DNA from 2 places in the Cellulomonas dongxiuzhuiae genome. Region 2 is predicted to be linked to the other one. Evidence: predicted binding sites of a transcription regulator. Region 2 holds the regulator's gene; the other holds the start of a gene.
What was found. Region 2 encodes HrcA, which represses chaperone genes, less so after heat shock. Its sites were predicted from a motif close to TTNGCACTCGNNNNNNNCGAGTGCNAA; they were not measured.

Region 1: groL (chaperonin GroEL) is a predicted target of HrcA. The motif match lies at 1,805-1,831, and genes of this name have one in related genera.

Annotation. Positions count from the first base shown of each region.
Region 1 is NZ_CP076023.1:742,847-746,252, forward strand. Features, by position in the region: gene KKR89_RS03445 (cold-shock protein) at 17-220, shown strand; gene KKR89_RS03450 (glycoside hydrolase family 15) at 286-1,752, opposite strand; gene groL (chaperonin GroEL) at 1,981-3,406, shown strand, end outside.
Region 2 is NZ_CP076023.1:2,499,630-2,503,035, reverse strand. Features, by position in the region: gene KKR89_RS11195 (DUF3097 domain-containing protein) at 1-794, opposite strand, end outside; gene hrcA (heat-inducible transcriptional repressor HrcA) at 979-2,001, shown strand; gene dnaJ (molecular chaperone DnaJ) at 2,089-3,213, shown strand; gene KKR89_RS11180 (16S rRNA (uracil(1498)-N(3))-methyltransferase) at 3,210-3,406, shown strand, end outside.

The DNA.
Region 1 (3,406 bases), 1.8 Mb from region 2:
CCTCGAGGAGCACCGGATGGCCCAGGGCACGGTCAAGTGGTTCAACGCGGAGAAGGGCTTCGGCTTCATCACCCCCGTGGGTGGCAGCCAGGACCTCTTCGTGCACTTCAGCGCGATCCAGGCGGACGGCTACCGCACCCTCGAGGAGGGTCAGGCCGTCGAGTTCGAGGTCGGGCAGGGCACCAAGGGGCCCCAGGCCGAGCAGGTCCGACCCGTCTGACGTCCACCGGCGCGCCCGTCGCGTCCGCGACGCGACGGGCGCGTGGCGCAGGCGCGTGACGCGGCTCAGGTGTCGCGGGTGCCCAGCGCGTCGATCGCGAGGAGCACGCACGCCGCGCTCCAGCCCAGCGGTGCCACCGCGGCGGGCGTGCCGTCCGCCAGGAGCTTCTCCGGGATCGCCCCCGACGACGTGCGGTGCCGGTCGACCACGCCCAGCCAGTGCTCCGCACGGTCCACCTGCCCCTGCTCCGCGGCCACCCACGCGTACAGCGTCGTCTGCGGCGTCCACGACACGCCGTCACGCCGCCAGCCGCCCCCGGGGGCCAGGCCGTCCGCGGGCCGCAGCATCGACGGCACGGACGCCCGCCACGCGGCGTGCGCGCCGGGGGCCGGCTCGGTCCAGAACGGGGGCAGCACGAAGGCGCTCGCGGCGTCGGGCACCGTGCGGGTGGCGTACCGGCCGTACCCCTGGGGGGCGAACGCGTCGACGACGGACCGGCGCGCCGCCACCGCGCCCGCTGCCGCCGCGGCCGCCGGACCGGGCCGCCCGGCGGTGTCCAGCACGACCACCGCCTGCTCCAGCCCCGCGACGAGCGGCGCGGCGGTCCCCAGCGTGACCTCGCGCTCGGGCACCTCCCAGTAGTCCGGCGACGCCGGCGGCAGGCCCCCGGCGACCAGGGACAGGGCGCGGACCGCCGACCGCTCCACGAGCGGGGCGAGCCGCCGCGCGACGGCAGCGCGGTCCGCGTCGTCGACCTCGGCCAGGACGAGGCCCGCCGCCCACATCGCCCAGCCCGTGCCGTCGGTCTGCACGCCGCGGGCGTCCGGCGGGCCGGACCCGTCCGTGAGGTAGCGCGCCTGGAACGACCCGTCGGGGGACTGGACGCGCGCGAGGAAGTCGAGCACCGCGAGGGCGTCGTCGACGTGACCGGTGCGGGCCAGCGCGACGGCCACGAACGCGGAGTCCCGGGGCCACACGTAGCGCCACATCGACGACCAGCCCGCGACGACGACCCCGTCCGCGACGGTCAGCGAGTGCAGGTCGAGCAGTGCGGCGCGCGCGAGCGCCTCGTGGGGCCCGCCCGCGCCCGGGACCTGCCCGGCGGCGAGCCACTCCTGCTGCTCGGCGGCAGCGGCAGCAGCGGCGCGGGGCCCCACGACGACGGTCGTGGTGGGCGTCGCGCCGACCGCGGACGCCAGCACGGCAGCCGCCGGGTCCGCGACGCGCGTGCCCGGCAGGTAGACCGCGAGGGCGTCGGAGGGGACACCGGCACGGGCGCCGTCCGGCAGCACGGACACGGCCTGCTGGTACAGGGGGATGTGCGCGTGGGTCCCGGTGTCCACGCTGCCCACGCCTCTGCCCACGCCCCCGACCGCCCCGGCGCCGACCGCGAGGGCCGCCCCGGGCTTCCCGGCCGCCTCGCCGCGGGGTGCCGTGGTCCCCGCGACGGCGAGCAGCAGGGCGGCTCCCAGCACGAGGACCGCGCGGGCGCGGGTGCGCCGAGCGCGGCTCACGACGACGGCGTCGGACACACCGAGCACCTTAGGGCTTCGCGCAGGGCGGACGTCCAGGACGCGTCCGCTGCTTGCACTCGAGGGGGTCGAGTGCTAACCATTGACTTAGCACTCTCCGGTGGAGAGTGACAGAACACCCGGCCGTCAGGTGAGGGTCGTCGCGAGCGGGACGTGAGCGCGCGCGGCGGTCCGTCCGTCGCGGGCACCGACCGGCCACCCACGAACTGGAAGAAGGATCACAGCCCCATGGCCAAGATCATCGCCTTCGACGAGGAGGCCCGACGGAGCATGGAGCGTGGGCTCAACGTCCTCGCCGACACCGTCAAGGTCACACTCGGCCCGAAGGGCCGCAACGTCGTGCTCGACAAGAAGTGGGGCGCGCCGACGATCACCAACGACGGCGTCTCCATCGCCAAGGAGATCGACCTCGAGGAGCCCTTCGAGCGCATCGGCGCCGAGCTCGTCAAGGAGGTCGCCAAGAAGACGGACGACGTCGCCGGTGACGGCACGACGACCGCCACCGTCCTGGCCCAGGCGCTCGTGCGCGAGGGTCTGCGCAACGTCGCCGCCGGCGCCAACCCGATCGCCCTGAAGAAGGGCATCGAGAAGGCCGTCGAGGCTGTCACGACGCAGCTCCTGGCCCAGGCCAAGGAGATCGAGACCAAGGAGGAGATCGCCGCCACGGCCGCCATCTCCGCCGGTGACCCCGCGATCGGCGAGCTCATCGCCGAGGCCCTCGACAAGGTGGGCAAGGAGGGCGTCATCACCGTCGAGGAGTCGAGCGCCCTGGGCCTCGAGCTCGAGCTCACCGAGGGCATGCGCTTCGACAAGGGCTTCCTGTCGGCGTACTTCGTGACGGACCCCGAGCGTCAGGAGGCCGTCCTGGAGGACGCGTACGTCCTGCTCGTCGAGTCCAAGGTCTCGAACGTCAAGGACCTGCTGCCGCTGCTGGAGAAGGTCATCCAGGCCGGCAAGCCGCTGCTCATCGTGGCCGAGGACGTCGAGTCCGAGGCGCTGGCGACGCTCGTCGTCAACCGCATCCGCGGCATCTTCAAGTCCATCGCCGTCAAGGCGCCGGGCTTCGGCGACCGCCGCAAGGCGATGCTGCAGGACATGGCCGTCCTCACCGGTGGCCAGGTCGTCTCCGAGACCGTCGGTCTGAAGCTGGACCAGGTCGGCCTCGAGGTCCTCGGCACGGCGCGCAAGGTCGTCGTCACCAAGGACGAGACCACCATCGTCGAGGGTGGCGGCGAGGCCGGGCAGATCGCCGGTCGCGTCAACCAGATCCGTGCCGAGATCGAGAACTCGGACTCGGACTACGACCGCGAGAAGCTCCAGGAGCGCCTCGCGAAGCTCGCCGGTGGCGTCGCCGTCATCAAGGCGGGCGCGGCCACCGAGGTCGAGCTCAAGGAGCGCAAGCACCGCATCGAGGACGCCGTGCGCAACGCCAAGGCGGCCGTCGAGGAGGGCATCGTCGCCGGTGGCGGCGTGGCGCTCATCCAGGCCGGCAAGGTCGCGTTCGAGAAGCTCGAGCTCGAGGGTGACGAGGCGACCGGTGCCAACATCGTGAAGTACGCGATCGAGGCCCCGCTCAAGCAGATCGCCATCAACGCCGGCCTCGAGGGCGGCGTCGTGGCGGAGAGGGTCCGCAACCTCCCGGCCGGGCACGGCC
Region 2 (3,406 bases):
GACCGCAGGATGCGCTGCCACGCCCGCGCGACGTCCGCCTGCTCCGCGGCCGGCCACCCGAGCTCGCGCAGGATCCCGCGCTTCCACTCGGTGCCGCGCTCGATCGTGGGCCACGCCTCCAGGCCGATGCGCTCGGGTCGGACGGCCTGCCAGACGTCGACGTAGGGGTGGCCGAGGACGCGGACGGTGCCCGCGCGCACGGTGCGCAGCGCGTCGGCCGCGAGCCTGCTCTCCTTGGAGCCGGGCACGAGGTGGTCGACGAGGACGCCCACCCGCCGGTCGGCCGTCGGACCGAAGTCGCGCAGCGCGTCGGCCAGGTTGTCGACCCCGTCGAGCAGCTCGACGACGACGCCCTCGACGCGCAGGTCGTCGCCCCACACCTTCTCGACGAGCTCGGCGTCGTGCTTGCCCTCCACCCAGATGCGCGAGCCGCGCGCCACGCGCGCGGGCGCGTCGGGCACCGCCACCGAGCCCGACGCGGTGCGCGTCGGGCGCACCGGCGCCCTGGTCGTCACGGGGGCCGTCAGGACGACGGGCTCACCCTCGACCCAGAACCCCGGCCCGAGCCGGAACGTGCGGGTCCGGCCGCGGCGGTCCTCCAGCACGACGACGTGCAGCCCACCCGACTTCTCGACCCGGACCACCGCACCGACCCAGCCCGTCTCGACGTCCTCGACGACCAGCCCGCGCTCGGCGGGCTGCTCGCGCGACGTGCGCGGGGCGCGGTGGTGGGCGGCACGGGACGTGGCGCCGGCGCCCGCGAGCACGTCGGAGCCGTATCGGTCGTCGGTCACGCGGGCACTGTAGGAGCCGTGCCGCGTGGCCGTCGTGGCGACGCGCGGTGCGGCCGCGGATCCACCGGCCGGACCGCGTAGAATTGGCACTCGGTCCGTCCGAGTGCTACCTCGGCCGGCCGGGAGGCGACCGCACGAGGTGGTCGCACGTACGGTGTGGACCCCGGGGGACGGAGGGAGCGACATGAGCGAGGACCGTCGGCTGGACGTCTTGCGCGCGATCGTCGAGGACTACGTCGCGACCCGCGAGCCCGTCGGGTCGCGGGCCCTTGCCGAGCGGCACGCGCTCGGCGTCTCGCCCGCGACGATCCGCAACGACATGGCCGCCCTCGAGGAGGCCGGTCTCATCGTCCAGCCGCACACCTCCGCCGGGCGGGTGCCGACCGAGCTGGGCTACCGCGAGTTCGTCGACCGGCTCTCGGGCGTGCGGGCGCTGTCGGCGGCCGAGAAGCGCGCCATCGGCACGCTGCTCGAGGAGGCCGTCGACCTCGACGACGTGATGGACCGCGCCGTGCGGCTGATCGCCCAGCTGACCCACCAGGTGGCGGTCGTGCAGTACCCGTCGCTGCGGCGCTCCGCTCTGCGGCACGTCGAGCTGGTCCCCGTGGGTGCGCGCCACCTCCTCGTCGTCATCATCACCACGACGGGCCGCGTCGAGCAGCGCACGGTCGAGCTGACCGCGGACCTCGACGAGAGCGTCGTCGCGCGCCTGCGTCTGCGCCTCAACGTCGTGGCGGCAGGCCTGCGGCTCGCGGACCTCGACACGGCGCTCGACGCACTGGCGGGGGAGTTCGAGCCGGACGGTGCCGACCTCGTCCGCGCGGTCGTGGCGGTCGTGGCCGAGACCGTGGCGCAGGAGCGCGAGGAGCGCGTGATCGTCGCGGGCGCCTCGCACCTGGCCCGCAGCGCCGGTGCGGACTTCCCGCACACGATCGGTCCCGTGCTGGAGGCGCTCGAGGAGCAGGTCGTCCTGCTGCGCCTGCTGTCCGAGATGGCCGAGGACTCGGCAGGCGTCGCGGTGCGCATCGGCCGGGAGACGCAGCTCGAGGGCCTCGCCGAGACGAGCATCGTCACCAGCGGCTACGGCGGTGACGGCTCGTCCGTCGCCGTCCTGGGGTCGGTCGGCCCCCTGCGGATGGACTACCCCCAGACCATGGCGGCGGTCCGAGCCGTCGCCCGGTACCTCACCCGGATCCTCGCGGGCTGACCCGCGCGCCACGCGTCCGCGCCCCTCGGTGCGCCGCACGCGGGCCGGGTCCCTCCGCGCACGAGCAGGAAGCGAGCAGCACGCCACGTGACCGACTACTACGAGATCCTCGGTGTCCCGCGGGACGCGACGCCGGAGCAGATCAAGAAGGCCTACCGCCGCCTGGCGCGCGAGCTGCACCCCGACGTCTCGGGCACCGAGCCCGGGACGGAGGACCGGTTCAAGGACGTGTCGCGCGCCTACGACGTGCTCGGCAACCCCGAGAAGCGCCGCGCGTACGACATGGGTGCCGACCCCTCGTCGCCCGGCGGCGGCATGGGCGGCGGCTTCGGCTTCCAGGACATCTTCGAGACCTTCTTCGGTGCGGCCGGCGGCGGTGCTCCGCGCGGACCCGTGCCGCGCGCCCGGCGCGGGCAGGACGCGCTCGTGCGTCTCGACCTCGACCTCGCCGAGGCCGCGTTCGGCGTCCACCGCGAGGTGCAGGTCGACACCGCCGTGCTGTGCCCCACCTGCGGTGGCACGTGCTGCCGTCCCGGCACGTCGCCGCGCACCTGCGAGGTGTGCGGCGGGCGCGGGTCCGTGCAGCGCGTCGCGCGCTCGTTCCTCGGGCAGGTCATGACGACGCAGCCGTGCGCCGCCTGCCACGGGTTCGGCACCGTGATCCCCGAGCCGTGCACCGAGTGCGCGGGCGAGGGACGCGTGCGCTCGCGGCGCACGCTGTCGGTGGACGTCCCGGCGGGCGTGGACACCGGGACGCGCATCAAGATGACCGGGCAGGGCGAGGTCGGTCCAGCGGGCGGTCCGCCCGGGGACGTCTACCTCGAGGTGCGCGAGCGCAAGCACGAGACGTTCGTCCGGCGCGGGGACGACCTGCACGCGACGCTCCAGGTGCCCATGACGGCGGCCGCGCTGGGCACGGTCGTGACGATGGAGACGCTCGACGGGCCCCAGGAGGTCGACCTGCGCCCGGGCACGCAGCCGGGGCAGATCCTCACGCTGCGCGGGCTCGGCGTCGGTCACCTGCACGTCGGCGGACGCGGTGACCTGCACGTGCACGTCGAGGTCCAGGTGCCCTCACCCGCTGACGACGAGCAGGCCGACCTGCTGCGCCGCCTGGCGGTGCTGCGCGGCGAGGAGCGCCCCGAGGCGCGTCTCGCGGCGGCGAACCCCGGGATGTTCGCGAAGCTGCGCGACAAGCTCAGCGGCCGGTGAGCGCCCCGGTCTTCGTGGTCGAGCCGGGCATGCTCGACGGCGTGCGAGCCGGCGGGGAGTACCTGCTCGACGGCACCGAGGGCCGGCACGCGGGCGTCGTCCAGCGGCGGGGTGCAGGTGAGCGCGTCGACGTGGTGGACTGCGCCGGCGTCCGTCTCGTCGGGCGCGTGCGCGCCGCGGGGCCCGACGGCGT